4 regions of the Sphingomonas cannabina genome follow, and region 3 is predicted to be linked to each of the others. Evidence: predicted binding sites of a transcription regulator. Region 3 holds the regulator's gene; each other region holds the start of a gene.
What was found. The regulator LexA, encoded in region 3, represses DNA repair genes until DNA is damaged. The targets are predictions, from matches to a motif close to GTTCCNCNCTTGTTCT.
Positions count from the first base shown of each region.

Region 1: a site for LexA is predicted at 5,536-5,551, ahead of recA (recombinase RecA). Genes of this name have one in related genera too.
Region 2: a site for LexA is predicted at 2,427-2,442, ahead of LZK98_RS01335 (ImuA family protein). Genes of this name have one in related genera too.
Region 4: a site for LexA is predicted at 5,416-5,431, ahead of LZK98_RS17235 (DUF6771 family protein). Genes of this name have one in related genera too.

Region 1 is NZ_CP090059.1:2,592,875-2,600,492, reverse strand. Features, by position in the region: gene LZK98_RS12475 (type III pantothenate kinase) at 1-506, shown strand, start outside; gene LZK98_RS12470 (ribonuclease J) at 613-2,256, shown strand; gene LZK98_RS12465 (DUF1467 family protein) at 2,267-2,545, shown strand; gene LZK98_RS12460 (helix-turn-helix transcriptional regulator) at 2,485-3,378, opposite strand; gene LZK98_RS12455 (SDR family oxidoreductase) at 3,472-4,368, shown strand; gene LZK98_RS12450 (oxidoreductase) at 4,384-5,460, opposite strand; gene recA (recombinase RecA) at 5,629-6,714, shown strand; gene LZK98_RS12440 (class I SAM-dependent methyltransferase) at 7,030-7,618, shown strand, end outside.
Region 2 is NZ_CP090059.1:258,725-266,342, forward strand. Features, by position in the region: gene LZK98_RS01325 (thymidine kinase) at 1-175, shown strand, start outside; gene LZK98_RS01330 (M3 family metallopeptidase) at 181-2,316, opposite strand; gene LZK98_RS01335 (ImuA family protein) at 2,468-3,223, shown strand; gene LZK98_RS01340 (DUF6504 family protein) at 3,528-4,925, shown strand; gene LZK98_RS01345 (error-prone DNA polymerase) at 4,922-7,618, shown strand, end outside.
Region 3 is NZ_CP090059.1:2,244,883-2,252,500, reverse strand. Features, by position in the region: gene LZK98_RS10545 (leucyl aminopeptidase family protein) at 1-52, opposite strand, end outside; gene LZK98_RS10540 (molybdopterin molybdotransferase MoeA) at 955-2,136, shown strand; gene lexA (transcriptional repressor LexA) at 2,192-2,857, shown strand; gene LZK98_RS10530 (ComEC/Rec2 family competence protein) at 2,851-5,022, opposite strand; gene gltX (glutamate--tRNA ligase) at 5,051-6,478, shown strand; gene LZK98_RS10520 (citrate synthase) at 6,513-7,618, shown strand, end outside.
Region 4 is NZ_CP090059.1:3,648,324-3,655,941, forward strand. Features, by position in the region: gene LZK98_RS17195 (hypothetical protein) at 763-1,401, shown strand; gene LZK98_RS17200 (hypothetical protein) at 1,471-1,668, shown strand; gene LZK98_RS17205 (DUF6961 family protein) at 2,183-2,371, shown strand; gene LZK98_RS17210 (lytic transglycosylase domain-containing protein) at 2,496-3,095, opposite strand; gene LZK98_RS17215 (S26 family signal peptidase) at 3,083-3,655, opposite strand; gene LZK98_RS17220 (helix-turn-helix transcriptional regulator) at 3,648-3,872, opposite strand; gene LZK98_RS17225 (DUF736 domain-containing protein) at 4,034-4,360, opposite strand; gene LZK98_RS17230 (thermonuclease family protein) at 4,812-5,255, shown strand; gene LZK98_RS17235 (DUF6771 family protein) at 5,443-5,655, shown strand; gene LZK98_RS17240 (organic hydroperoxide resistance protein) at 5,937-6,362, opposite strand; gene LZK98_RS17245 (MarR family winged helix-turn-helix transcriptional regulator) at 6,504-6,989, shown strand; gene LZK98_RS17250 (DUF2958 domain-containing protein) at 7,158-7,571, opposite strand; gene LZK98_RS17255 (ArdC family protein) at 7,568-7,618, opposite strand, start outside.

The sequences.
Region 1 (7,618 bases), 350 kb from region 3:
AGGGCGGCTGGGGCTTCGCGCTCGACGTCGACGAGCCGCAGAACCTCGGCGCCGACCGCGCGCTCAACTGCATCGCCGCGCATGCGAGTCATCCGGGCGACGCGATCATCATCGATTTCGGCACCGCCACCACCTTCGACGTCGTCGACTATTCGGGCGCCTACAAGGGCGGCATCATCGCGCCGGGCATCAACCTGTCGCTCGACGCGCTGGTGAGCGCCGCCGCCAAGCTCCCCCGCATCGCGATCGAGGCGCCCGAGAGCCGCAGCGTGATCGGCCGCAACACCGTCGACCAGATGAACATCGGCATCTACTGGGGCTATGTCGCGATGATCGAGGGTCTGGTCGCCCGCACCAAGGCCGAGATCGGCCGCCCCGCGAAGGTGATCAGCACCGGCGGCCTCGCCATCTTGTTCGAGAAGCATACCGACGTGTTCGACATCTACGAACCCGATCTCACGCTCCAGGGGCTGGCGCTGGTGTGGCAGCGGGCCCATATGAAGTAATGATATGTGCTCCCGCGTAGGCGGGAGCCCAGGGGGCTCAAGCGACACTCTCCGTTACCCCCTGGATCCCCGCCTTCGCGGGGATACGGTTTTCCAAAGGACTCAAGTGACCAACCCCAACAACGAACTCCTCTTCGTCGCGCTCGGCGGGTCCGGCGAGATCGGCATGAACGTCAATCTCTACGGCTGCAACGGCAAGTGGCTGATGGTCGATTGCGGCGTGACCTTCGCCGATCCCGACTATCCCGGCGTCGACGTGCTGCTGCCCGACCTCTCGTTCATCGAGGAGCGGCTCGACGATCTCGTCGGCATCTTCCTGACCCACGGGCACGAGGATCACATCGGCGCGCTGCCCTATTTCGCCGCCGAATTGGGCGTCCCGCTCTATGCCTCGCCCTTCACCGCCGGCCTGATTCGCGAGAAGCTCGACGAGGAGGGCATCTCCGACCAGGTCAAGCTCCACGTCGTCCGCGAGGACGGCAAGGTCCAGCTCGGCCCATTCGCCGTGACCTATGTCCCGCTCGCCCACTCGATCCCCGAGGGCAACGCCCTCCTCATCGAGACGCCGCACGGCCGCATCTTCCACACCGGCGACTGGAAGATCGACGAGACCCCGCTGCTCGGCTCCCCCTCGACCGCCGAGGAGCTGACCCAGATCGGCGACAAGGGCATCTTCGCGCTGGTCTGTGACTCCACCAACGTCTTCAACCCCGAAGCGTCGGGCAGCGAGGCCGAGGTCCGCGCCGGGCTCGACGAGGTGATCTCGGCGGCGAAGGGCCGCGTGCTCGTCACCACCTTCGCCTCCAACGCCGCGCGCCTTGCCACGCTGGGCGAGGTCGCCAAGGACACCGGCCGCACCCTCTGCGTCGCCGGCCGCTCGCTCGACCGAATCCTGCGCGTCGCCCGCTCTGTCGGCTATCTCAAGGGCTTCCCCGAGACGGTCGACTGGGAGACGGCGATGGGCCTGCCGCGCAGCCAGGTGCTGATCGTCGCCACCGGCGGCCAGGGCGAGCCGCGCGCCGCGCTCGCGCGCATCGCCGACGACAGCCACCCGATCAAGCTGGCTCGCGGCGACACCGTCGTCTTCTCCTCCAAGCAGATCCCCGGCAACGAGCGCGCGATCGGCGAGATCCAGAACAAGCTCGCCACTGCGGGCGTCGAGATCATCACCGACCGCCAGGCCTTCGTCCACGTCTCCGGCCATCCCGGGCGCCCGGAGCTCCAGTCGATGTACCGCTGGATCCGCCCGCAGCTGGTGATGCCGGTCCACGGCGAGATGCGCCACCTCGCCGAGCACGCCCGCTTCGCGCTGGAGAACGGCGTCCCGGGTGCAGTGCTGCAAAAGGACGGCGACATCATCCGCCTCGCCCCCGGCACGCCCGAGAAGATCGGCGAGGCACCGGTCGGCCGCCTCGCGCTCGACGGTGACGTGATCCTGCCGGCGGACGGCGGCACCATCAACGAGCGCCGCCGCATCGCCGCCTATGGCCAGATCTCGGTCGCGGTGGCGATCCGCAAGGACGGCTCACTGCTGGGCGAGCCCGAGGTGCGGCTCCAGGGCATCCCGGTCGAGGAGGAGCGGGAGCCCTTCATCGAAGAAGCGGTCGACGCCGCCGAACAGGCGGTCAAGGACAGCCGCGGCAAAGGGCTCGACAACCTCCGCGAGGCCCTGCGCCTCGCCGTCCGCCGCGTCGCCACGCGCTGGACGGGCAAGAAGCCGATCGTCGACGTGCTGGTGATCCAGGCGTAGGATTTCCGCGATGAACTGGAAGTCCGCGATCGCCATCTATGCCCTGTTCTGGGCCTTCTCGGTCTTCCTCGTGCTCCCCTTCGGCGTCCGCACCGCGCACGAGGCGGGTGCCGAGCTGGTGCCGGGTCAGGCCGAGAGCGCGCCCCACGTCTTCCGGCCCGGCCGCATCGCGCTCCGCGTAACGATCGTCGCGACGATCCTGTGGGGGCTGTTCCTGCTCAACTACGTCTACGGCTGGGTCACCGCCGACATGCTCGACTGGACGCGCTGGGGCCGGCCGGCGGGCTGAGTATCGGCCTCGTCGATGAGCGACTGGATTTTGTCGGAAAGGCCCGGATCGACCGGATTGTAGACGATCATGCTGAGGTCGGTCCTGCCGTCGACCGCGAAGGCCGAATATTCGAAAGAGATCGGCCCAAACAGCGGATGCCGGATGTGCTTAGTGCCCTCGCCATAGCTGTGGACGTCGTTCTCGCGCCACATCGCCTCGAACTCGGGGCTCAGCAGGCAGAGCTCCTCGACGAAGGAGGTCACCTCCGCCGATGCGCCGGCGCGGGCGGCGTCCACACGGAAAACCCCGACGACGAACCGCGCCACGCTCTTCCAGTCATATTGAGCCTCGCGGACGCGCCGGTCGAGGAAGATGGCGCGCAGGATGTTGCGCTGCCCCGGCGGCAGCGAGCCATAGTCGGTCAGCGTCACCGCCACCGCGCGGTTCCATGCGACGACGTCCCATGTCGCCGTCCGGATCATCGCCGGGCTCGGTTCGAGCCGGTCCAGCACGTGCTGCAGGCGCGGGGAGACACCCTCGTCCTTCCGATAGCGCGCCTCCGGCGGGTGCCCCAGCCCCAGGAGGAAGAGATGTTCACGCTCGACCTCGGTCAGCATGAGCGCAGAGGCGATCCGGTCGAGCACCTCGGCCGAAGGCGCGCCGCCGCGTCCCTGCTCGAGCCAGGTGTACCAGGTCGCGCTGATGTTGGCCCGCTGCGCCACTTCCTCGCGGCGCAGACCAGGCGTGCGCCGGCGCGTGCCCGGAAAACCGAACGCCGCCGGATCGAGCTTCCCCCGCCGATCCTTCAGATAGGCGCCGAGACGGTTGTCGCTCTGGCCGGATGTGCCCATGCTGTTAGCTCTTATACCAGGATAATGTCTCGTCTTTAACAGGATAGCGCGACCCGCCAGATTCGTCTCCGCAGAAATCATGGAGACCATCTCATGCGGGTATTCGTCACCGGCGCGACCGGATTCATCGGCTCGGCGGTCGTGCGGGAGCTGTTGGCGGCGGGGCATCAGGTCCTCGGCCTCACGCGCTCGGAACAGGGCGTCGCGGCGCTCGCCGCTGCCGGGGCCGAACCGCACCGCGGATCGATCGCGGACCGGGACAGCCTGACGAGCGGCGCCGCCCGCTCCGACGGCGTCATCCATCTCGCCTTCAACCACGACTTCTCGACCTTCGCGCAGAATTGCGAGGACGACCGGCGTGTCGTCGAGGCCCTCGGTGCCGCGCTCGCCGGTTCGGATCGGCCGCTGATCGTGACGTCCGGCACCGCCATCGGCAACACCGTGCCAGCGGAGCCGGCGAGGGAGGATGGTCCGACCGTCAGCTCCTCGGTGGTTCCGCGCGCCGCATCGGAAGAGGCAGCCGCTGCCGCTGCGGCTGCCGGAGCCAATGTGTCGGTGGTGCGGCTTCCGCAGGTTCACGACACGCGCAAGCAGGGTCTTGTCACCCCGGCGATCGAGATCGCGCGCGAAAAGGGGGTGTTCGCCTATGTCGGGGAGGGAGATAACCGCTGGCCGGCCGCGCATGTGCTCGACGTGGCGCGCCTCTACCGGCTCGTGCTCGAGCGCGCGGAGCCGAATGCCAGATACCATGCCGTTGCCGAAGAGGGCGTCCCGACGCGCGAGATCGCCGAAACCATCGGCCGCCGCCTCGGACTGCCGGTGGCGTCGATTGCTCCGGAGGAGGCCGGGGCCCATTTCGGCTGGCTCGCACATTTCGCGGCGAGGGACCTTCCCGCATCGAGCGAATGGACGCGCGCGCAGCTGGGATGGCAGCCGACCGGTCCCGGCCTGATCGCCGATCTCGAACGGCTGGAAGTGCCTGCAGCCTGACCCGCCGGCCACCGCTCACGCCAACGCGGCGCGCTCCCGCTCGGTCAGCGGCAGCGCGACCGTCCGGCCGTCGCGCGCGGATTCGGCTGCCGCCTCGAGCACGGCCATCACGGTCAGTGCCTCGATCGGCGGCACCGGGTTCGGCGCGGCGCCGCGCACAGCATCGGCGACGCCGCGATAGAAGCTCAGCTGATCGCCGGCCGGCGCCGCGATCCGCCGCTCGTCGCCCGATCCGTCGTAGAACAGCATGTCGTCGTCGTCCGTGCCCCACCCGGGGCTGCCCGGCGTCATCCCCGAGAGCAGCTGCGCCTCCTGCGGGTCCGGCTTGCGCTTGACCAAACTTCCTTTCTCCCCGTGCACGACGAACCGGCTGCTGCCGCCCGCCACCATCATTCCGGCATGGAGGATCACCCGCAGCGCCCCGTAATCGAGCACGACATGCGCCCAGTCGTCGGTCAGCGCGCCGCTCCGCTGCATGGCGAGGTCCGCCTGTACGCGCTGCGGAAGCCCGAACAGCTGGAGCGCCTGATCGATGAGATGCGGCCCGAGATCGAACCAGATCCCGCTCCCGGGCCCCGGCCCCTCGCGCCAGCGCTGGCGCACCTCGGGCCGGAAGCGATCGAAATGCGACTCGAAATGGGTGACGCGTCCGAGCAGCCCGCTCTGGATGGCCTGCCGCACGCCGAGGAAGTCGCTGTCCCAGCGCCGGTTATGGAACACCGCCAGCAGCTGCTCCTGGGCCTCGGCGAGCGCCACCACCTTCCGCGCCTCGGCGAGGTTGAGGGTGAAGGGCTTGTCGACGACCACATGCTTGCCGGCCGCGAGCGCAGTGGCCGCAAGCGGGGCGTGGCTCGCGTTGGGGGAGGCGATCACGACCAGCTCGATATCGTCCCGCGCGATCAGGGCCTGCGGATCGGCGATCACCTCGACGTCGGGCAAATCGCGCCCGACCTTGGCCGGATCGCTGGACGCGACCGCCGCGAGCGCCAGGCCGCGCGTCGCCAGCATCATCGGCGCATGGAAGGTCTTGCCGGCATAGCCGTAGCCGATCAGCCCGGCCCGGACGTCGGTGGTTTCGGTCGATGTCGTCATAGTGTCGCGATGTCGCAGCGGCAGCCGGACCGGTCAACCGCAGGGCAGGAGGGGCGGGCCGCACGAAAAAATTTCGTTCCGCTCTTGTTCTATGAGAACAAATGCGATACGTACGCCTTACAAAGCGTTGAACCGGGCGCGTGGATGCCCTAGCGACGGAGCTTCCCAATGGCAGCGAACCTGAAGGTCATCGATACCGGCATGGCAACCACCAACTCTGATCGTCAGAAGGCGCTCGACGCCGCCCTCGCACAGATCGACCGCGCGTTCGGCAAGGGCAGCGCGATGCGGCTCGGCTCGAAAGAGGCAATGCAGGTCGAGGCGATCTCCACGGGGTCGCTCGGGCTCGACATCGCGCTCGGCGTCGGCGGCCTGCCGCGCGGCCGCGTGATCGAGGTCTACGGTCCCGAAAGCTCGGGCAAGACCACGCTCGCGCTCCACGTCATCGCGGAGGCTCAGCGTAACGGCGGTACCGCCGCCTTCGTCGATGCCGAGCACGCGCTCGACCCGGTCTATGCCAAGAAGCTCGGCGTCGACATCGACGAACTGATCGTGTCGCAGCCCGATACCGGCGAGCAGGCGCTGGAGATCACCGACACGCTGGTGCGCTCGAACGCGATCGATGTGCTGGTGGTCGATTCGGTCGCCGCGCTGGTGCCCAGGGCCGAGATCGAAGGCGAGATGGGCGACAGCCATGTCGGCCTGCAGGCGCGGCTGATGTCGCAGTCGCTGCGCAAGCTCACCGGCTCGATCAGCCGCTCGCGCTGCATGGTGATCTTCATCAATCAGCTGCGCATGAAGATCGGCGTGATGTACGGCAATCCGGAGACGACCACCGGCGGCAACGCGCTCAAGTTCTACGCATCGGTCCGCCTCGACATCCGCCGCACCGGCCAGATCAAGGACCGCGAGGACATCATCGGCAACACCACCCGCGTGAAGGTGGTGAAGAACAAGGTCGCGCCGCCGTTCAAGCAGGTCGAGTTCGACATCATGTACGGCGAAGGCATCTCGAAGATCGGCGAAATCCTCGACCTCGGCGTCAAGGCCGGGTTGGTCGAGAAGTCGGGCGCCTGGTTCAGCTACGACAGCGTCCGCATCGGCCAAGGCCGCGAGAACGCCAAGACCTTCCTCAAGGAGAATCCGGAGATCACCGCCCGGCTCGAAGCTGCGATCCGCGGCCGGACCGAGCAGGTCGCCGAGGAGATGATGGTCGGCGGCGCCGACGATGACGCAGGGGACGACGATCTCTGAGGCGCGACAGGTTTCGCGACGGCTCCGCCGATGCGCGGAGTACGCCGCAAGCTCCCGGAAAGGCTCGCCCGCGCGGCGGGCCTTTTCCGTTTCGGGAAAAGGGCGGCGGCTATGTCGTTTTTCGGAACCTTTGGATGCCGGAGTGCCCTCGGAATTCGAACCGGCTCCGCTCATCAAGCCTCTCCTCTTCAGAGGAGGGACTTGGAACGGCACGTGTGGACAACCCGAATGTCACCTATGCTGAGCGCCCATCTTGGCAATTAATCCAAGGAGCCGCCGTTCCTTGAATGGCCGGCCTCAACAAGGAGAGCGTGGTTGACCGGAGCAATCGAATGGACCGGGACGGTTGGCCGGACCTGGGCCGAGGAATGGCGCCGCACCGACCGCAGCTTCGCCGCGTTCACGCCGCACTTCGACGCCGCCATCCTCGCCGCGGCGCCGCCGGACCGCTTCCGCGCCGCCGATATCGGTTGCGGCGCTGGCAGCACCAGCCTTGCGCTCGCGGCAGCCCGGCCAGATGCGGAGGTGCTCGGCATCGACCTGTCTGCCGAACTCGTCGCCGTCGCGACCGCTCGTGCGCAGGACCGCGCCAATCTTGCCTTCGTCGCTGGCGATGCGCTCGACGTGACCGAGCGCCACGCATCCTTCGACCTCATCGTCTCACGTCACGGCGTGATGTTCTTCGCCGACCCTGTCGCGGCCTTCGCCCGGCTCCATGCAGCGGCAGCGCCGGACGCGCGCCTCATCTTCTCCTGCTTCCGCGACCGCAGCCTCAATCCCTGGGCCGAGGAGATCCCCGCCGCGGTGCTCGGCCATGCACCGCCACCGACCGAAGCCGGGCCGGGGCCTTTCGCTTTCACAGACGCCGATCGCGTCGAGACAATCCTCCGTGAAGCGGGGTGGC
Region 2 (7,618 bases), 2.0 Mb from region 3:
CGGACGCAAGGCGACGATGAACGCCCGCGTCGGCCCCGATGGCCGCGCCCTCACTCGCGGCGCGCAGACCGAGATCGGCGGCAACGACCGTTACGTCGCGCTATGCCGCCGCCATTTCGCCGAGGCGCTGGCGGGTACGTTGTCGCTCGGTGCCGGTTCGGACGGCATCGGCTAAGGTCTTTACTCCACCGGAAACCCACGCCGCTTGAACAAGGCGGTCACGTCGGGATCGCGGCCGCGGAAGGCCCGGTAGGCCTCCTTGCGGTCAGTCTCGTTCCCCGTCGACAGCAGCGTGGTGCGGAAACGGTCGGCGGTCGCCTTGTCCCAGACGTTGCCGGTCTCCTCGAACGCAGCCCAGGTGTCGGCGTCCATCGTCTCCGACCAGAGATAGGAATAATAGCCGGCGGAATAGGCGTCGGACGAGAAGAGATGGTTGAACTGCGGCAGGCGGTGCCGCATCACGATCTCCTTCGGCATGCCGATCTCGGCCAGCGTGTCGCGTTCGAAGGCGGCGACGTCGGTGACCGGCGTGTCGCGGTCGTGGAGCTTCATGTCGACGATCGCCGAGGCGAGATACTCGACCGTGTCGAAGCCCTGGTTGAAGGTCTGCGACTTCTCGATCTTGTCGACCAGCGCCTGCGGCATCGCCTGGCCTGCGGCGTTCTTGGCATAGCGGTCGAGCACGTCGCGGGTGAGCAGCCAATTCTCGTTCACCTGGCTCGGATATTCGACGAAATCGCGCGGCGTGCCGGACAGGCCGGGATAGGTCACGTTCTGCAGCAGCGAATGAATCGCGTGGCCGAACTCGTGGAAGGTGGTGTTCGCATCATCGAGGCTGACCAGCGTGCGCTCGCCGGAGGGCGCCTTCACGAAATTATTGTTGTTGGAGGCGAGCACGGTACGCTCGCCGCCGAGGTGCTGTTGGCCGCGATAGCGCGTCGCCCAGGCGCCGGAGCGCTTGCCCGAACGGGCATAGGCGTCGAAGTAGAAATAGCCGATGAAACGACCGCTCTTGAGGTCCGTGACCTCGAAGGTGCGCATGTCGGGCGCGAATACCGGGATCTGGCCGGTATTCTCCTTGAAGCCGAGGTCATAGAGCCGGCCCGCGGCGTAGAAGGCGCCCTGGAGGATGTTGCCGAGCTCGAGGTAGGGTTTGATCTCCGCCTCGTCGAGGTCGTACTTCGCCTTGCGCACCTTCTCGGCGTAGTAGCGATAGTCCCAGGGCTGGATGGTGATGCCGGCGCCTTCCTGATTGGCGACCGCCTGCATGTCGGCGACTTCCTGCTTCACCCGAGCGACCGCCGCTGGCCAGACGCGCATCATCAGCGCCGTCGCATTGGCCGGCGTCTCGGCCATGGTGTCGTCCATCCGGTACCAGGCGTGGTTCTTGAAGCCGAGCAGCTTCGCCCGCTCCTGGCGGAGCTTGAGGATGGTGACGATGGTCGACTTGGTATCGTTGGCGTCGCCGTTGTCGCCGCGATTCACGAACGCACGCCACACCTTCTCGCGCATGGCCCGGTCGGTCGCGTACATGAGATAGGGCTGGGCCGAGGAGCGGGTGTTGACCACTACCCATTTGCCGGCAAGCCCGCGCTCCTCGGCGGCGGCGCGCATCGCCGCCTTGACGCTGTCGGGCAACCCGTCGAGCTGCTTCGCGTCGTCGAGGACGATCCAGGTCTCCTCGTCGGCGAGCAGCTTGCGGCTGAACTCGGCGAAGGCACCGGCGAGTTGCTGATTGATGCGGGTCACCTCGGCGCGTTGCGCCTCGCTGAGTGCTGCACCGGAGCGCACGTAACTGCGATAGGTGCGCTCGACGAGGCGGAGCTGCTGCGGATCGAGTTTCCGGCTGGCGCGCGTGTCGTAGACCGCCTTCACCCGTTGGAACAGCAAGGGATCGAGCGTGATCTCATCATAGAAGGCGGCGAGCTTCGGGCTCCATTCGCGGTCGAGGTCCTGCACCTCCTTGGTGGCGAGATTGCTGGTGTAGACGCCCCAGGCGGCCATCACCCGGTCGAGCGTGTCGCAGCTGAGTTCCAGCGGCTCGATGATCGATTGGAAGGTGGGAGCGGAACGCTTGTCGCGGATCGCATGGATCTCGCGCCGGCACTCGGTCATCGCCGTCTCGAACGCAGCCGGGAACATCGCCGGCTTGATCCGGTCCCACGGCACCACGCCGCCGTGCGGCCCCGGCCAGGGCGCGGTGAGCGGCGAGGCGTCCACCTTCGCGGCAGCAGGGGCGGACGTCTGGGCGGAAGCGGTGGCGGACATGACGAGCGAGGTCGTGGCGAGCAAGGCAAGCGTCAAGCGAAAGGTCATATCGGAAATCCCCCTGATGCGCCCGACTGTGCCCGCAGGATGGCAAAGGGTCCAGAGCCGCTCGTGACTTCGTCGGGGCATCTCGTCGTCGCTTGACTCGCCGGCTGCATGGAACAAAATACGAACATTCGTCATTGCCCGAGTCGTGAGCTTGTCCAGAACCCAGGTCCTTGCCCGATTGCGCGAAGAGCTTCGCGGGCTGGAGAGCGGCGGCTTCCGCCGGCGGCCGGCGCTGCCGTTCGGGATGGCGCCGGTCGATGCGGCGCTGACCGATGGGGGCCTGAGGTTAGACGCGCTGCACGAGGTCGCCGCCGCATCGCCGGGACTGGGGGATGATGCCGCGGCGACCCTGTTCCTCGCCGGCATCGCAGCTCGTGCCTGGGGGTCGGTCCTGTGGGTGGTGCGGCGGCGAGATCTGTTCGCGCCGGGGCTGGCGCAGGTAGGGCTCGCGCCGCACCGGCTGATCTACGCCGAGGCCCAGGACGATGCCGACCTGCTCGCGATTATGGAGGAGGGCCTGAGGCACCGCGGGCTCGGCGCGGTGATCGGCGAAGTCAAGCGCGCCGAGATGGCGGCGACGCGGCGGCTCCAGCTCGCCGCCGAGGGCGGGCGGACGATCGCGCTGCTCCTGAAGCGCCACGGCCGCGCCGGCGCCGATCCGCTCGGACCTCCTTCGGCGGCGGTGACGCGCTGGCGGGTGGCGAGTGCGCCGTCGGCGCCGCTGCCGGTGGAGGGCGTGGGACGGGCACGCTGGCGGATCGAGCTCGCCCGCCAGCGCGGGGGCGAGCCGGGCAACTGGACCGTGGAGGCTTGCGATGAAACGGGTCGCTGCGCTCTACCTACCGCACTGGCCGATCGAACGGCTGCGGCGGGTCGCGCCGACACACGCCGCCGCGCCGCCGCCTGAGGGCGGGCGAACGCCGGCGTCGGTTCCTTCGCGGGAAGGCAGCTGGCGGCCGGGGGCGAGATGGGCACTGGAGAACAGCTCCTCCCCGGCACGGGGAGGGGGACCGCTCGCGAAGCGAGTGGTGGAGGGGGCCCAGCCACGAGCGGTGACCGAGGTGGATGGCCCCCTCCACCATTCGTCTGCGACGAATGGTTCCCCTCCCCGTGCCGGGGAGGAGCTTCTGGTCACATCCCACCGCGTCGGCAGCCGCATCCTGATCGCTGCGGCTTCACCCGAAACTCGGACAGTAGGCATCGCTCCCGGTATGGCGCTCACCACCGCGCGAGCGCTCAATCCCGAACTGGTCGTGCGCGATGCCGATCCTGAGGGCGACCGCGCCGACATGCTCCGTCTCGCCACCCTGCTCGCTCGGCGCTGGTCGCCGACCGTTTGGCTCGACGGCGACGACGGGCTGCTGATCGACATGACCGGCGTCGCGCACCTTCATGGCGGCGAGCAGAACATGGCGCGGCGGCTGATCCGGCTGCTCGCGCATTTCAGCTTCACCGCGCGGATCGCAATCGCCGACACGCCGGGCGCGGCACATGCGCTCGCCCGCTACGGACCACGGATTTGTCTATGCCCGTCGGGCGAGCAGGCGACGATGCTGGCGCCGCTGCCGCCGCGCGCGCTGCGGCTCGACGAAGCTCAGCTCGATCTGCTGCGTACCCTCGGCATCGACACAATCGGCCAGCTCGTCACCATGCCGCGCGCGCCGCTCGCCCGGCGGCTAGGGGACGCGCTGGTCGCACGGCTGGATCAGGCGCTGGGCCGTATCGCCGAGCCGGTCGATCCCATCGTCCCGCGCGAGACGATCGCCGTCGTCCAGCGCTTCGCCGAGCCGATCGCCACAGCCGAGGCGATCGAGCATTGGCTCGGTGTGCTGGTCCCCTGCCTCGTCCAGGCGCTCACCGTCGAGGGGCTCGGCGCACGCCGCATCGAGCTGATCGCCGAGCGGATCGACCATGTGCCGCAACGCATCCGCATCGGCCTCGCTCGGCCGAGCCGCGATGGCGCACACATCCTCAAGCTGCTCGTCCGCCGGATCGAGAGCGTCGAGCCCGGCTATGGCATCGACGCGATGACGCTCGTCGTCCGTGCGGCCGACCCGCTGGAACCCCAATCCTTCGCCGAACGGCTCGACGAGGAAACTGCGCCCGACCTCGCGCCACTGATCGACACGCTGGCGACACGCGGCGCCCGTACCTGGCGCACCGTGCCGGTCGAGAGCGACGTGCCCGAGCGCAGCGTCGCTGTCGCCCCACCGCTCGATCCGCCGGGTCGGACGGGCACCGAGCCGCCAATCGACGACGTCGCGCGATTGAAGCGGCTAGGGCCGCTCGATCCCTGGACGCCGCTGTGGCCACGGCCGGCGCGGCTGCTGGCGCGGCCCGAGGAGGTCGACAACGTCCTGTACGAGCTGCCCGACCATCCGCCGCGGCGCTTCACCTGGCGCGGCGTCACCCATCGCGTGATCCGCGCCGACGGCCCCGAGCGCATCCAGGGCGAATGGTGGCGCCGCCCGTCCGAGCGGCATTCGGTGCGCGACTATTTCCGGGTCGAGGACGAAACCGGCGCGCGCTTCTGGCTCTATCGGCGCGGCGACGGCGAGCGCACCGCGAGCGGCGACCTCAAATGGTTCCTGCACGGCGTGTTCGGATGACCTATTCCGAGCTTCAGGTGACCACCCATTTCTCGTTCCTGCGCGGGGTGTCGTCGGCGGAGGAGCTGTTCTCGGCGGCCGCGCTGATGGGGATGCCGGCGCTCGGCATCTGCGACCGCAACTCGGTGGGCGGGATCGTGCGCGGACTGGTCGCGGCGGAGGCGATCACCAAGCAGGGCTGCCCGATCCGCATGGTCGCCGGCTGCCGTCTCGACCTCGTCGACGGCGCCTCGATATTGGTGTGGCCGGAAGATCGGGCGGCCTGGTCGCGGCTGACCCGGCTCCTCTCCAAGGGCAAGCTGCGCGCCGATCCCAAGCGCGGTGAGAAGGGGAAATGTTTCCTTCATTGGGAGGACGTCGCCGAGGCGAACGAAGGGCTGGTCGGCGCGCTGGTGCCGGGGATGGCGGACGAGGGCGATCCCCTGTCGCTGCGCTGGATGGCGGACGTGTTCGGGACACGCGGGCATGTCGCACTGACCCCGCATCGCCGACCGGGCGAGGCCCTGCGTCTCCACAATCTCGCCGAGGCTGCGCGCCGCCATGGCCTGACGCCGCTCGCAACCGGCGACGTGCTCTACCACACGCCCGACAAGCGGATGCTGCAGGACGTGGTCACCGCGATCCGCGAGAAATGCACGATCGACGAGCTCGGCTTCCGCCGCGAGCGCAGCGCCGACCGCCATCTCAAGACGCCCGAGGACATGGCCCGCCGCTTCGCCCGCTTCCCCGAGGCGCTCGACGCGGTCGAGGCGATCGTCGAGCGCTGCACCTTCAATCCCCGCGATCTCGATTATCAGTATCCCGACGAGATCGTGATGACCGGCCGCACGCCGCAGGAGGCGCTGGAGCGGCTGGCCCACAACGCGCTCGACCGGACGTTCGGCGGCAAGGTGCCGCCCGACTATCGCGCGCTGCTCGACCGCGAACTCTCCCTGGTCCGGCAGATGGGCTATGCGCCCTATTTCCTGACGGTGAACTCGATCGTCAGCTACGCGCGGAGCGAGGGTATCCTCTGCCAGGGCCGCGGATCGGCCGCCAATTCGATGATCTGCTACGTGCTCGGCATCACCTCGATCGACCCGATCGAGCGCGGCCTCCTGTTCGAGCGCTTCATCTCCGAGGAGCGTCACGAGCCGCCCGACATCGACGTCGATTTCGAGCACGAGCGGCGCGAGGAGGTGATCCAATGGATTTACGAGACCTACGGCCACAACCATGCCGCGCTGACCGCGGTGGTCAGCCGTTTCCGCTCGCGCGGCGCGATCCGCGAGGTCGGCAAGGCGCTGGGCCTGTCGGAGGACCTGACCGGCGCGCTGGCGGGGCAGGTCTGGGGCGTCTCAGGCGACGGCATCGAGGAGAAGCACAGCCGGGCGCTCGGCGTCGACACCGGTCATCCGCGGGTCGCGCTGGCGATCGAGCTCGCCAACGAACTGGTCGGCATGCCGCGGCACTTGTCGCAGCATCCGGGCGGCTTCGTGCTCACGCGTGACCGGCTCGACACGCTGATCCCGATCGAACCCGCCGCCATGCCCGACCGCTGGGTGATCGAGTGGGAGAAGCTCGACATCGAAGAGCTGGGCTTCATGAAGGTCGACGTGCTGGGGCTCGGCATGCTCGGCTGCATGCGCTGCGCGTTCGAACTGATGGCCGAGCACAAGGGTCATCCGATGACGCTGGACAGCCCAGAGTTCCAGAACGACGACAAGGCGACCTTCGACATGATCTGCAAGGCCGACACGCTCGGCGTCTTCCAGATCGAGAGCCGCGCGCAGATGTCGATGCTGCCGCGGATGCGTCCGCGCATATTCTACGATCTGGTGATCCAGGTTGCGATCGTGCGGCCAGGACCGATCCAAGGCGATATGGTCCACCCCTATCTCAGACGGCGCGAGGGCAAGGAACCGGTCGAATATCCCAACGAGGCGCTGCGCGATGTGCTGGAGAAGACCAAGGGCGTGCCGCTGTTCCAGGAACAGGCGATGCGGGTTGCCATCGTTGGCGCCGACTTCACCGGCAGCGAGGCGGACAAGCTGCGCAAGGCGATGGCAACGTTCAAGGCGACCGGCAACGTCGGCGAGTTCCGGCCCAAGCTGATCGAGGGTATGCTGAGGAACGGCATCAGTCTCGATTTCGCGGAGCGGATGGTCAAGCAGATCGAGGGGTTCGCCAACTACGGCTTCCCCGAGAGCCACGCCGCCAGCTTCGCCAAGATCGCCTATGCCTCGTCATGGATGAAGGCGCATCATCCCGACGTGTTCTGCGCGGCGCTGCTCAACGCGCAGCCGATGGGATTCTATGCTCCCGCACAGATCGTCCGTGATGCGCGCGAGCATGGGGTCGAGTTCCTGCCGCCGTGCATTAACGCCAGCGCGTGGGATACGTGTTTGGCGCCTGGGGAACGGACCGAGAAACGCGAGAGGCATCCGGGCTTCTACGGCACCGATGAGGAATGGGAAGCGCTTGCGCCGCTTCGGCTCGGCCTCAGGATCGTGAGCGGGGTTGGCAAGGAGGATGTCGAGGAGAGACTCCTGAAAGCACGTGCCGCCGGCCCCTTCACCTCGGTCGAGGATGTGTGGCGACGCTCCGGGGTCAGGCCCGCGGTGCTCGAGCGGCTGGCGCGGGCGGATGCCTTCCGCTGCTTCGGACATGACCGGCGGCAGGCCCTTTGGGCGGTGCGCGCGCTCGGCGAGAAG
Region 3 (7,618 bases):
CGATGATGGAACGCGCGGCCTGGCCGCGATCGGGCTGGAGCAGGGCAGTCATGCGGCGGACCCTAGCGGGACGATGGCGAAAGGCCACAGCGTTCGTGCGGTCGGTGCGCCGATGGTGGCTCGGCTTCGATCCTCCCCTGCCAGGGGGGATGGCAGCCGAGGCTGGCGGAAGGGAGGATGCCGATCGACATGGCTGCGTCGCCAACCGAATCGGATAGGCTCCCGCTCGTCATCACCACTTGCAACCTAGGGTGTGTTGACGTTCAGCAATCCGCCGGCAGCTCATGCACTCCTCCCCTGGAGGGGAGGGGTGAAGGTCGACAGCCCCTGAGGCGCCCGCCCTTGCAATGTAGGATTTCGCCTGCTTGGCTCGCCCGCTCCGAGCCGCGCGAGCGCCGGGCCGTTCTTTGATTATGTAGATCTCGCCCATGTCGCGTCGGTGTCGCGTTAGCGTCGCCTTGGTGTTCCTCGGTGTCACCCTGATGTCGCGTCCCCGATGCGTCGCTGTCGCGATGCCGTCGCCTCCGCGCCGTGTCCGGGGCGACGGCGCGCAAACACGTGACCTGAGTCAATTTGGTCAACTTTTCGGCGGCCCCGGCACCGGAAAGCCTCGTCCGGACGGGGGGGCCGTTCTACCTATGACTTTCGTGACCTTCGACGGATTTCCGCGGGTTTCCGGCGCCCTCCCAAAGCCGTGCGGCCAGCCGCCTGCCAGTCGGCCACCGACTCGAATGGCTCGTCCGTTGTCAACAGAATGGATGCCATACCAGGCCGACAAATCGCTTTCCTAATAGGATTTGCTTTGCTTGTGTCCCGCCCGGCTACCGCGACGCAGCTGCGGAATTAAGTGGAGCAAAGTGAAAGAATGAAGCGCGTCTCCCTTCACTTTGGAGCTGGTCGCACGACGCATCTGGATGTCGATCGGTCCCAACCCCTGCCACGGATCGGCCGATGATTCCCCTCCTCCCCGTCGCCGAGGCGCAGGCGCGGCTGCTGGCCCTCGCATCGCCGGTCGCGAGCGAACGCGTATCGCTCCATGCTGCCGCCGGCCGCTGGGCGGCCGAGAACGTCCGCGCCCGCCGCACCCAACCTGCGGCCGATCTCTCCGCGATGGACGGCTACGCCATCCGCTTCGCCGACCTCCCCGGTCCATTCCGGCTAATCGGCGAGAGCGGCGCCGGCCACCCCCATGCCGGCAGCATCGACGCGGGCGAGACGGTGCGCATCTTCACCGGCGCGGTCATGCCCGCAGGCGCCGACGCCGTGCTCGTGCAGGAGGAAGCAGAGGACCGCGCCGGCACGATCCACCTCATCGGGGAGGGCCCGCCGCGCCCCGGCAGCAGCGTCCGGCGACGCGGGCTGGATTTCACCGAGGGCGATGTCCTCATTGCGAATGGCGAACGCATCACGCCCGCCCGCGCCGCGCTGGCGGGGCTGGGCGGCCATGCCGAGCTGGCCGTCCGCCGCACGGTCCGCGTCGCGATCGCCGCCACCGGCGACGAGCTGGTGCCGCACGGCGCACCGCTTCGCGACGGCCAGGTCTACGAAGTCAACGCGCTGATGCTGGCGACGATGCTCGCCGATCTGCCGGTAGCGGTCGTCCCGCTCGGCATCCTCCCCGATCGCCTGGACGTGCTTACGGCTGCCTTCGCCGCGGTCGACGCCGACGTCCTCGTCACCACCGGCGGCGCATCGGTCGGCGACCACGACCTCGTCCGCCCCGCGCTGGAGGCCGCCGGCGCCGATATCGACTTCTGGAAGGTCGCGGTGCGTCCCGGCCGGCCGATGATGGCCGGGCGATTGAAGGATGCGGTGGTGCTCGGCCTACCGGGCAATCCCGTCTCCGCCTTCGTCACCGCCACGCTGTTCCTGAAGCCGCTGGTCGCCGCCCTGTCCGGCGCCGCCGATCCCTTGCCGCGCACCCGCACGGTCCCGCTCGGCGAGCCGCTCCCCGCCAACGATTCCCGCGCCGACTATCTCCGCGCCGAGCTGCGCGGCGGCCGCGCCCATGCGTCGAGCATCCAGGACAGCTCGATGCTCCGCACCCTCGCCCGCGCGACCTGCCTGATCGTCCGCCCGCCCCATGCGCCGGCAGCGGTCGAAGGCGACTCGGTGGAAATCCTCGACCTCGCTTGACAGGACGGGGAACAATCCATAAACGTTCCGTGTCTGTTCTGGACGGAGGGACCGAATGCTCACGCGCAAGCAGCACGAGCTCATCTGCTTCATCGCCGATCGCCTGGCGGAAACGGGCGTGTCGCCCTCGTTCGAGGAGATGAAGGAGGCGCTCGACCTCAAGTCCAAGTCGGGCGTCCACCGCCTGATCAGCGCATTGGAGGAGCGCGGCTTCCTCCGCCGCCTGCCCAACCGCGCCCGCGCGCTCGAGGTCATCAAGATGCCCGAGCGCCCCGAAGCGAAGAAGGCGGCCAAAACCGTCCAGCCCACGGCGCCTTCGCGCCTGCCGCAGCCGGCGAACGACGTGATCGAGATCCCGCTGCACGGCCGCATCGCCGCCGGCGTGCCGATCGAGGCGCTGGAGGGTGCGACGATGCTGCCGGTCCCCGCCGCGCTGCTCGGCGCAGGCGAGCATTATGCATTGGAGGTCGCCGGCGACTCGATGGTCGAGAAGGGTATTCTCGACGGCGACTATGCGCTGATCCGCCGCACCGACGTCGCCCGCGACGGCGACATCATCGTCGCGCTGATCGACGACAATGAGGCGACGCTCAAGACCTTCTACCGTGAAGGCGCGATGGTCCGGCTCGATCCCGCCAACCGCGCCTATGATCCGCAGCGCTACGCCGCGGACCAGGTACGCGTGCAGGGCAAGCTCGCCGGCCTGCTCCGCCGCTACTGACCCGCACCCGAGGCCTGCCGATCGCGAGGCGGCAGGACGGTGGCGGGTCGGATCCAGGGATGGCGGCCGGCGGATGCGGCGACCGTCCTCACCCTGGGCGGATCGAAGGTCAGCGTCACCCCGCCCGACCGCGCCAGGAAGCTGCGGTCGAGCTTCAGCCAGCGTGGCGTACAGCCCTGCGGCAACCGGCGATCGCTGACGACGACGTCCACCGTCCGGCAGGCGGCGATCAGCGGCCGTGGATCGACGAGATACGCCGACCGGGTCGCCAGCACCCGCCACCGCCGCCCGCCCCGTTCCAGCTCCGTCAGGCACAGGTCGATATTGCAGCGCGTACCCGCGACATCGTCGAGCACCGGCAACTCGCCGTCGACGCCTCCGCCTTCGCTCAACACGTCGCGGACATAGTCCCCCGCGCGCTCGCGCAGCAGCGCCAGCCCGCCGCCCTGCGTGCGGATGGCAAGATGCCGCCCATCACCGGTGACGATCAGGTCCGGTGCCGGCGTCGCCAGCGCCCAAGCGGCTCCGAATACGAGTGGCGCCAATCCACACCACCGCCAACGGGTTTTCCACAACATTATCCACAGCCCGCCCGCCACCATTAGCGCGAAGGCGCCCCGCGGCATGGCGGGCAGCGCCGCGACCGCGCCCGGCGCATGGGCAGTGGTCCGGGCGATCCACAGCAGCAGGTCGAGCGCCCGCCCGCACAGCCACCACAGCGGCGCCCCCAGACCGCCGAGATCGAGCAGCAACGCCAACGCCTCGAGCGGCATGACCACGAAGGTGGTGAGCGGGATCGCCACGATATTGGCGAGCGCGCCGTAGAAGCCGGCCTTGTGGAAGTGGAACAGCCCGATCGGCATCAATGCCAGCTCGACGACGATGCCGGTCAGCAGCAGCGAGGCGGATCCTCGCCCGATCCTGCGCCACCGCGCCTCCTCGCGCGGGGCGAACCAGCCGCGCACCCGCCCGCCTTCATGCAGCGCGACGATCGCGGTCACCGCTGCGAACGAAAGCTGGAAGCTGGCGCCCGCCACCGCCTCCGGCCACAGCAGCATCACCGCCAGCGCCCCGGCGGCCACCAGCCGCAGCGTCACCGCCTCGCGCCCCATCGCGAGCGCCGCCAGCACCAGCAGCGCCGCGACGCAGCTTCGGATCGTCGGCACCTCCGCGCCGGTGAGCAGCGTATAGCCGATCGCCGCCACCGCGCCCGCGCCGGCCGCGATCAACGGTAAGCGGAAACGCAACGCCAGCCAGGGACTCAACGCCAGGAGCCGCAGCACCAGCAGCATCGTCGCACCGACGACCGCCGTGATGTGCAGCCCGCTCACCGACAGGAGATGGGCAAGTCCGGACCGGCGCATCGCCTCGGCATCCTCCTCGGGAATGCCGCCCTGATCGCCGGTAGCGAGCGACGCCGCGATGCCTCCGCCCGCCCCCTCGATGCGACTCCGGATATGCGCCGACAGCCGCGCGCGCAGGTCTGTCCCCGGCACGTCACCGGCCTTCACGACCTCCACCGGCGCGAATCCGCGGCCGGTCGCGCCGATGCGATCGAACCACGCAACGCGTGTATAGTCATAAGCCCCAGGCACGGCCGGCCCCGGCGGCGGCATCAGCCGCGCGCGCAGCCGGATCACTGCGCCCCGCGTCAGGCCCTGCGGCACATCGGCCTCGGCCAGGTTCACCCGCACATGCGTCGGCAGCCCGACCGCATCGACCGGCGCTAACCGCAACCGCACCAGCTCACGCGCCGGCAGCGGCTCGACCCGCTCGACACGCGCGGTGAAGCGCGTAATCGCCGGCCGCGCCAGTACCGGCGCCGCAACGCGTTCCGCCCGCCACCACGCCAGGCCGCACCCCAGTGCAACCGCGATCCCGCCGACCAGCAGCGCTCGTCCGGCACGCGCGCCGACCGGCAGCACTACCCCCGCCGCTGCAATGCCGAGCCCGGCCAGCACCACCGCGGTCCACTGTCCGGCATCAGGCAGCGCGAACCAGGCGGCGATCCCCGCCCCCACCGCCACCGGCAGCCACAGGACAAGCTGATCACGCTCCGCCTCCAGCCAGCGCTCGACGGCCGTACCCGCCCCGCCCAGCCAATCGGACACGATTTGGCGCCGCGGAGGGTGCGTGCTAGGGGGCGCGGCGGCTGAGCTGGCCATTGAATTCACAGTCTGGGAGCATGCGCGCTTGGGCGCAACATCGACTTCGGGCGCGGGCGCGTCCGGTTCCGCAATCGTCACCCGCTTCGCCCCGTCGCCGACGGGGTTCCTCCACATCGGCAATGCCCGCACCGGCATGTTCTCGTGGCTCTATGCGCGCCATCACGGCGGCAAGGCGCTGCTCCGCATCGAGGATACCGATAAGGCGCGTTCGACCAAAGAAGCCATCGACGTCATCTTCGACGGTCTCAGCTGGCTCGGCCTCGACTGGGACGACGAGCCGGTGTTCCAGTCGACTCGCGTCGAGCGTCACGCCGAGATCGCGAACGAGCTGGTCGAGAAAGGCGCCGCCTACCGCTGCTACATGACCCAGGAGGAGCTCGCCGAGGCGCGCGCCGCCGCCGAGCGCGAGCGCCGACCGTTCCGCCTCCAGTCCCCCTGGCGCGATGCCGACCCATCCACCGCGCCCGACCGCCCGTTCGTAGTGCGGATCAAGGCCCCGCGCGAGGGCGAGACGGTGATCGAGGACCTGGTGCAGGGCCGAGTCGCGGTCGCCAACGCCGAGCTCGACGACATGATCCTGCTCCGTTCGGACGGCACGCCGACCTATATGCTCGCGGTGGTGGTCGACGATCACGACATGGGCGTGACCCACATCATCCGCGGCGACGATCACCTCAACAACGCCTTCCGCCAGCTCACCATCATTCACGCCATGGGTTGGCCGGAGCCGACCTATGCGCACATCCCGCTGATCCACGGCGGCGACGGCGCCAAGCTGTCGAAGCGCCACGGCGCGCTCGGCGTCGATGCCTATCGCGACGAGCTCGGCGTGCTGCCCGAGGCGCTGTTCAACTATCTGCTCCGCCTCGGCTGGGGCCATGGCGACGACGAGATCATCTCGAAGGAGCAGGCGGTCGCTTGGTTCGACCTCGATGGCGTCGGAAAATCACCGTCGCGGTTCGATCTGAAGAAGCTCGAGAACCTGAACGGTCATTACATCCGCGCCGCAGACGATAGCAGGCTAGCCGATCTGGTTGCCGGACGTCTCGACTTCGAAGTCACGGATTCGCATCGTGAATTGCTGCGCCGCGCCATGCCCGCATTGAAGCCGCGCGCGGCCAATCTCCTCGAATTGGCGGACGGCGCCGCCTTTCTATTTCGCACCCGCCCACTAGGGATTGAGCCCGACGCCGCACCGCTGCTCGAAGGCGAGGCACGCACCGTCCTCGCCCGGGTCCATGCAGCACTTGACGCCGTCGAGAGTTGGAATACGGAGGCGCTCGAAGCGGCGGTCCGCGAGGTCGCCGAGGCCGCGAGCATCAAGCTCGGCGCGGTCGCGCAACCCTTGCGCGCCGCGCTCACCGGTCGACGCACCTCGCCCGGGATCTTCGACGTGCTCGAGCTGCTCGGGCGCGAGGAGAGCCTGGCCCGGATCGCCGATCACATGGCCTGAACACCTGGGCCGGACAGAGAAAAGGACAGCGCGCATGAGCGAAGTCGCCGACAAACCCGCGATCGCGATCGGCAACCACGACTACCCCGTCCGCAAGGGCAGCGTGGGTCCGGATGTGATCGACATCCGCAAGTTCTACGGCGAGTCGGGGATGTTCACCTACGATCCCGGCTTCACCTCGACGGCGAGCTGCGAATCGGCGCTGACCTACATCGACGGCGACGCCGGCGTGCTGCTCCACCGCGGCTATCCGATCGGCCAGCTCGCCGAGCATTCGAGCTTCATGGAGGTCAGCTACCTCCTGCTCAACGGCGAGCTGCCGAGCAAGGACGAGCTCGACAAGTTCACCCACACCATCACCCGTCACACGATGCTGCACGAGCAGCTCGCGACCTTCTACCGCGGCTTCCGCCGCGACGCGCATCCGATGGCGGTGATGTGCGGCGTGGTCGGCGCGCTGTCGGCCTTCTACCACGACTCGACCGACATCACCGATCCGACCCAGCGGATGATCGCCAGCCACCGGCTGATCGCAAAGATGCCGACGATCGCGGCGATGGCGTACAAGTACACGATCGGCCAGCCGTTCCTCTATCCGCAGAACGACCTCTCCTACACCGGCAACTTCCTGCGCATGACCTTCGGCGTGCCGGCAGAGGATTATGTCGTCGATCCGGTGATCGAAAAGGCGATGGACCGGATCTTCATCCTCCATGCCGACCATGAGCAGAACGCCTCGACCTCGACCGTGCGCCTCGCCGGCTCGTCGGGCGCCAATCCCTTCGCCTGCATCGCAGCGGGCATCGCCTGCCTGTGGGGCCCCGCGCACGGCGGCGCCAACGAGGCGGCGCTCAACATGCTGCGCGAGATCGGCAAGCCCGAGCGCATCCCGGAATATATCGCCCGCGCCAAGGACAAGAACGACCCGTTCCGCCTGATGGGCTTCGGCCACCGCGTCTACAAGAACTACGATCCACGCGCGACCGTGATGCAGAAGACGGTGCGCGAGGTGTTCAAGGCGATGAACGTCTCCGACCCGGTATTCGACGTCGCGCTCCAGCTCGAGGAGATCGCGCTCAAGGACGATTACTTCATCGAGAAGAAGCTGTTCCCGAACGTCGATTTCTACTCGGGCGTGAT
Region 4 (7,618 bases), 1.4 Mb from region 3:
CAAATCCGATATGTAGACATTGCCCCTCAGCTAATCTGAGCGAGGATTCGGCATTTGCAATCTCGGCCCTCGGAGTTCTATCTCTTTTATAGTCGCAAAGGGAGCGTACTGTTGCTCCCTTTAATCGAGATATCCCGGCGATAAAGGCGATGTTATCAACACCGCGGCCGGGGACCCTCTCATTAAATGAATCGGACAATAGGGACCAAGGAGCGCTATCGGAATCATATGGCCCGGCCGGTATGATGAAAACATACCCTTTCCCCGGAATTTCTATCGGGATCGCTTGGCCATGCATACTGCCACTGAACGGCGTAATAAAGGGAATCAGTGGCCGCCAAACGCTTTGACTCCACACTCCACTTCCCGTTCGAACAATATCTCCATCCCTAACATATGCAGTTATTTTATAATGAACCGTCGCCACGGAGGTGCAGGACGCGCATAGTAGCAGCATTCCTAGGGTGATGACGCGCAAGAATGTTAAACCGGCTGGAAAAAACGTGCGAGGCAGAAACCCATTTGCGGGTCGCATCTTGGAGATGCGCATCAATTCGCGAATCGCGCTCATTTCACTGCCCCCTTTTGCGGTAGCAGGCTAGCAACGAGCAGTGTTGCCACAACGAAAAATTGCGCCGGAAAAGTTACTTTCTTGTTTGCTATTTTGGGTGCCAAGGTTCGCTCGCTTGACGGCCGGAGCAATTCGGTTTCCACTGGAACGATGATCGGCTGCGGGGGCGGCCGAGTCGAAGGGGGGATGTCATGAAAGCTATCGTGTGCGCGCTCGCCTGCGCGTCCTGTGTCGTGTCGTTTGACGCTCTGGCTCAGACGGCCGCACCTGCGCCCGTACAATCTACGCCGATCGTCGCGGGTGCACCGGCCGACAATGTCCTTCGCGTCGGAACGCCGCTTCAACTGCGGATGATGGAGGAGCTCACCACCAAGGGGAAGAAGCTCAAGGTGGGCCAGCGCTTCAACATGGAAACGGCAGAAGCCCTCAGCCTCGGCGATACCGTCGTCATTCCCGCCGGCAGTCCAGCCGTCGGCGAGATCACCGACGTCCGCAACAAGGGCATGTGGGGGAAATCGGGGCGCATCAATGTCCGTGCGCTGTATGTCCGCGTGAACGGTCGTCAGATCAGGCTCACCGGGGCGACGGACGACAAGGGCGTCACCGGCACCGCCGGCGTGGTCGCGTCGGTCGCGCTGGTTCCAGTGGTCGGCTTCTTCGTGACCGGCACCTCCGCCAAGATCGGACTGGGCTCGCAGATGAAGGCATTTCTCGACGAGGACGTGCCAGTGACCTTCTCGGGCGGCGCACCCGCACCGTTGGTCGTTCCTGCGACGACCGGGACTCCTGCGCCTGCGCCGGCACCGGCGCCAGGCCAGACCGCATCGTAACGATGCGATCTCGTCAGGACCTGCGCGCGAGCGATATCCGGCTGAGGCAAGGATAGGGAGGCAGCCATCATGGGCCTTATGCATCGGGTCGTGGCCCCGTTCTGGCGCGTCGGTATTGGCGCGCCGGTCGCGCCGGTCCCCAGGCGAAACGGCTATAGCCGGTGGCTCGTCGGGCGGGCCTTCGTGCCCTTGGTCGATCCGGTCGCGCCATGGGCACGCGCCTGTGCCAAATGGCCGGGCGAACGGGCGAGCGGCCCGGCATGGTGAGAGAGATTCTCGCGCTGGTTGCGGTGACCGCGCTCGGCTCGGCGTCACCGCAGCCGGCCTGCGGCCAGGGCCCGGCTGGTCAGCGCGGCTGCTGCTCGCATCACAAGGGCGTCTGCGGCTGCGCCAGCGGCCGCAAGACCTGCTGCGATGGGACGGTTAGCCCGAGCTGTCGCTGCTAGCAGCACGCCGCATGGCACGAAATCGCGCTAGTGCCGCACGACCGGCCATGACACTGCTCGTCCGATGCGGCGATATCGGCAACCGGTTCCGCAAGCCGTCGACGGGGAGATCGGCGTGAAAGGGCCAGTCGGACAATTGCCGCGATATCGCCGGCGAACGATCCGACGGGAGAATGCAGGCGGCACGGATGAAGCGGCGGCTGTTCTATTTCGAGGTGGCCGTCATCGGCGCGCTCCTGCTTCTCAGCCTCGGCCTTTCGGTCGCTGCGCTGTTCTGATGCCGGTTCCCCCGCGTTGCATTTTGCACTCGACCGATCGCGGCATATCGTCGGGCGATGACACGGGATCAGGAGCTGTGGGCCTGCGCGTTGACGCTGGAGCGGCAGTTTGGCGAGCGGGCGCCGCGCTACGTCGCCGAGCGACTGGGTGCCGCGGCGCTCGCGGGCGATGACACTGGTGTCGCGACGATGACGGCGATCGCCGCGAAGCTGGAGATGCTCCGAACAGCGACGCCCTCGGCCTGAGCGTCCAATGGGCCAACCTCTCGCCGTCCACCTCGGGATCTTTCTTATGCCTGATCGGGAATCGTCGTCCGGAGGCGATAGTCATTCAGAACCGAAGCCGCGGAGCAAATATATCCAAGCATGGCTAGCGCGATGACAAGCGAACGAAGATCGCGCTCGCTGCCGTGGGAGACGGCGCTTCAGGCTGCGACACCGCCGCGCCGTTGATCCGAACGAAGATCGTTGTTGGGTGCGACGGCATGATAGGCTTGTCCGCGACGCTCGCGACGTAGGCGACGGTTTCGCCCGGCAGGGGGCGCCCCGCCGCGAGGTGCTCGGCGTAGCGGCCGGGTCCGGCATTGTAGGCGGCGAAGCAGCCCGGATAGCCGAACCGGTCGTACATGAGCCGGAGGTAGTAGGTGCCGGCGAGGATGTTGTCGCGCGGGTCGTGCGGATCGTGGCCGAGGCCGAGCCGGGCGCGCATCTCCGCCCAGGTGCCGGGCATCAGCTGCATCAGCCCCATCGCGCCGGCATGGCTGGTGATCGGACGGCCGTTCAACCTGGTCCGGCCGCCGCTTTCCGCGATCATCACGCGCTCGATCCACGCGGCCGGAAGGCCGAACCGCGCCGCGGCTTCGGCGATATGGACGCGCCAGGGCGCGAGCGGGTCGGCGCCGGCCGGCGCCGCGGCGAACAGCGCCGCAGCAGTCGCCACGGTCCTTGCGAGCCGGTTCAGCGCGGCCATAGCAAGGTCGCCCTGCCGAGCACCAGCCGGGCATCGCTCGGCCCGAAATAGCGCCCGTCGAACGAGTCCGGCCGCGCGCGGTTGAGCAGCAGCAGCTCGCCAGGGCGCAGCTGCCGGCAGCCCTCCCACCACGGCAGCGGACGGCCGCGGCGGTCGCGTTCGCGGCGCAGCACCATGGCCTGGCCGTTGACCGTGAGCACGCGCCCGCGCGCGCAGACCAGGTCGCCGGCGACCGCGCCGATCTGCTTCACCGCCGGCACATTACGCGGGAGGTAGCGGCGCCGCGCGGCAAGCGCGGCCGCCTCCTCGGGCAGCCGGGTCGCAATTAGGTCACCGGGTGCGACCGCCGCGCCGGAATCGATCCAATAGAGGCCGATCGGCGCGCTGGCGCTGGCGTTCCAGACCAGGCGCGGCGTCGGCGGGAAGATGATGGTGTGGCCGAGCGCCGCGACGCCGGCGCCGAGCAGCGCGGCGCGGCGGCGCAGGCGAGTACGGCGTCGCCGGGCGGCGCGCAGCGCCTCGCCCCAGGCGATGAGCGGCAGGTCGCGGCGCTCAGCCATGGTCCGTCTCCGCCCCTCGCGCCGCCGACCAAGCATCGATGTCGTCGATATGGAAGCGCAGCGAGCGGCCGTGCTTGCGGGCGCGTGGGCCCGCCTTCCTCGCCCGCAGCGCCTTCAGCGTCGCCGGGGAGATGCCGAGATAGAAGGCGGTCTGCTTGGTGGTGAGGAACGGCGAGGCCTCGCGCGCCCGCTGCGCGCGATCGTCGGGGTCGCTCATGGTGAGGTTCCGTCGTGGCGCCGGGCGCCCGATTGCGCCCGTGGCACCCCGACCTGCCCCAGGCCGGACCGGTCCGGCAGGGTCGCACATGGCTATCGGCGATTGCGACCCTCCCCCGTCGAAGAGCTCCCGCGCCGGGGCCGGCGCGGGAGCGCATCCGCTCAGTCGAGCGGATTCCAGATGACGGCGAGAACGTCCTCGTCGTCCTGGCCGGCGGCGCGGCCGAGGTTGGCGTAGATCCGCCGCGGGCCGAACTCGGGCGCGGCGATGCTGAGCGAGGTGTAGGGCTTGCCCGAGGCCTCGCCGATCCGGTTCCAGCCGCCGCCGACCTCGGCATCGCCGAGATAGACCCGGTAATCGGGCTGGGCCTCGGTCCGCTTCTCGGCATTGGGCACGATCTCGATGCGGACCGGACGGCTCATCGTCGGGGTCTTGAACACGCCCTTGAAGCCATCGGCGGTGCGGGTGACGGTTCCGAGTGCAGGCATTTCAACGTCTCCTTGGCTTGGTGCGCCCGGACCCGTTCCGGGCGACGGGCGGACCTGAGGGACGGCGTCAGCCGGGACGGCGAACCCTGAGGGCCGCAGCGGCAGCGGAGGACCGGAGCCCCAGGCTGATTTGAGAGCGCAGCGGCCGCGAGGAGCCCGTGGCAATCACCCGCGCGGCCTGTCGCGCGGGGTGATCGCGGGCGGGGAAATCAGCCGCCGGGCGATGGTTTTGCGGGCCCCGGCGGCCGTTCCAGGTCAGCGCCCGAGGAGCCGGAACCGGGCCCGGCCGCACGCCAGGGACAGGAGGCGCCGCCGCGGGACCTAGCCGCGCTGCCGGCCCAACGGCCTGTCATAGCGCACGCGACGCCAGCACCGGCCCGCAAGGGTTTGCGCCGATTGCCGCGACGCAGCCCGGACGATATCGCGACCGTCTTCGCGCGGAGGGGAGCGGATGGAACCGGATCATGGCAGGGAACGCAGCCTATTGCCATCGGCGCGGCGCGTGGCGTTCGGCCTCGCGGCGCTGATCCTCGCCACGGCGGCGGCGGACGAGCGCGGCCGGATCGCCTATGTCACCGACGGCGACACCGTGCGGCTCGAAAGCGGCGAGCGTATCCGGATCGCCGGCATCGACGCGCCGGAAATCCACCGCGGCCAAGCGCGCTGCCGCGCCGAGCTGGCGCGTGGCAGGGCTGCCGCCGAGCAGGCGCGCGCGCTGCTCGGCGGGCGCGTGGTGTCGATCGCACGCGTCGGGCGCAGCTATGACCGCACCGTTGCGAGGTTGCGCCTCGATGGCCGCGACGTCGCGGCCGAGCTGGTGCGGATCGGTGCGGCACGATGGTGGCCGCGCGGACGGGCAAAGCCCTCCTGGTGCGGACGGGCGGCGCAGCGCTGACCGCGGGCACGTGCAGCAGCCTTCGAACGCGTTTCCGCCCGGCGACGGGCCCCGTCGACCGGTGGCCGCACATCCCGCAACGGCATGAGAACGAAAGTGCCGAGCCTGTGGGCGCGCGCCGGCCGGCAAGGAGCATGTGTTGCAGCGGGCTTGCGTATTCGTTCCTTTTTTGTTCTTGATGCACACCATGACGCGACTCGATTCGGACCTGCTCGGCACCATCGCGCGCGCGATCGAGGAGGCGCCGCTCAGCTATCGCCAGGGCCTGGCATCGGCCAACGACCGGCAACGGTTGCGGGCGGCGGATGCGCTGGCCGGCTGGATCGGTGCGACCCTCGCCGCGCCGGCCGCACACCATGACGTACAGCTGGCGCTGCCGATCGACGAGCGGATGGGTTGAGCGCCGGGCGGGCGCCGGAACGACCGGCGGACCGCCTCGGAGATCACGGCATTCCGCCCCGGACCGGCCGTTCGCCGCGACGCCGGCGCCGCGCGAACGGCCGGTCCCGTGCTTCGACCGCCTGGACGCCGCGAGCCGGCACGGCGCCGCGCGATGATGCGGTGGGCAACCTTGCGAACCGGGATCGGCGGAAGCCCGTTCCCGGCCCCTGGTGACGCCTGGCGCCAGTGATCCGGGCGCTCACCGCATTATCGCGGGGGGCTTGCGGGACGGGAGAAGCGTCAGGCCGCGAGCGACAGCCGCACGTCGAGGCCGTTGCGGGCGAGGTGCGAATAGGGGCAGACGACATGCGCTTGGTCGACCAGCTCGCGCGCGACCTCGGGATCGACGCCGGGCAGCGCGATCGTCAGCGCGACATCGAGGCCGAAACCCTGGCCGTCGTCGCGCTTGCCGATGCCCACGGCAGCGGTGACGGTGCTGTCCTCGGCGATCGTCACCTTGCGCTGGCTCGCGACGAACTTGAGCGCGCCGAGGAAGCAGGCGGCATAGCCGGAGGCGAACAGCTGCTCGGGATTGGTGCCTTCGCCGCCGGATCCGCCGAGCTCCTTCGGCGTGACGAGCGCGACGCTGAGCGCACCGTCGGCGGTGCGGGCTTGGCCGGTGCGGCCGCCGGTGGCGGTGGCTTGGGTACGATAGAGAATGTTCATCGCTCTGCTCCTTTATTATCTACGATAACATTTATCGCGATATCCTTTGTTACCGCGCGCCCTTCTGAGTCGCAAGATAAATCTTATCGCGATATGTATTTTTGCGAAAAGGCCGCTAATATCAGTGGCGAGGAGCCTGCCATGACCGACACATCCGATGTGCCGCTGCCGCTGGATGACCAGCTGTGCTACGCGATCTACTCGGCGGGGATCGCCGTCCAGCGGCTCTACAAGCCGCTGCTCGACGAGCTCGGGCTGACCTATCCGCAATATCTGGTGCTCAATGTCCTGTGGCGGGAGGATGCGCAGACCGTCGGCGGGATCGCCGAGCGGCTTGCTCTTGAGTCGAGCACGCTCACCCCGTTGCTGAAGCGGCTGGAAGCGGCGGGGCTGGTGCGCAGGGCCCGCAATCCGGACAACGAGCGGCAAGTCGTGGTCGAGCTGACCGCGCGCGGCCGGGCGCTCCGCCCGCGGGCCGGTTGCCTCGGCGAAGCCTTGCTGAAGGCATCCGGCCAATCGGCGAGGCAGCTCGGCGAGCTGAACCGGGGCGTGCGGCGGCTTCGCGACGCGCTCTACGACGTCATCGGCAAATGGGGCGCGCGCACGCCCGACCGGGCGGAATCCTGAACCTGCGGCCTGGCCGCCGCCGGCCAAACGAACGGCGGTGCGTTGCGAGGCCGTGCCGGCGGGCGGAAAGACGTCGGCGGCCGGCTTCGGGCATGTGAGAAGGGCAGAACGCGGCCATGCGGCCCGCCACGATCTCGGCTCGGGGTTGGCGGCAAACAGCCGTCTGCGTCATCCGCCGGGCGGCGGAAGCTCGTCGTCATTGGCGGGCGCGCGGCGGCGGAGGCGCGCGAGCAGCGTTTCGGCCTCGCGGATCGAGCCGCAGCGGCGTGCCGCTTCGATCCAGACCGACAGCGGCACATCGCTGGCGAACAGGAGATCGCGTTCCAGGCGCAACCCCAGCGGAAGTCGCACCGCGCGCAGCTCGGCGAGATTGAACGTGCCGAGCTCGGGGGTGCCGAAGCCGAGATCGGCGAGGCCGAACAGGGTATCGCCGTCCGGATAGAGTTCGGTCGCGAGCCATGTCGCGGCCCCGAGCGGGTTGAAGAACCTGACGACCGGCGGCGGGTCGAAGTCCTCGTCGATGCGGGCGCGCTCGGCATTAGCGGTGAGCCGCGCGCGCAAGGCGGGAATGAGGAGGATCATGCCGCGATCCTTCCCGCGATGGCGTCGGCGTTCGCCTCGCGGTGGCG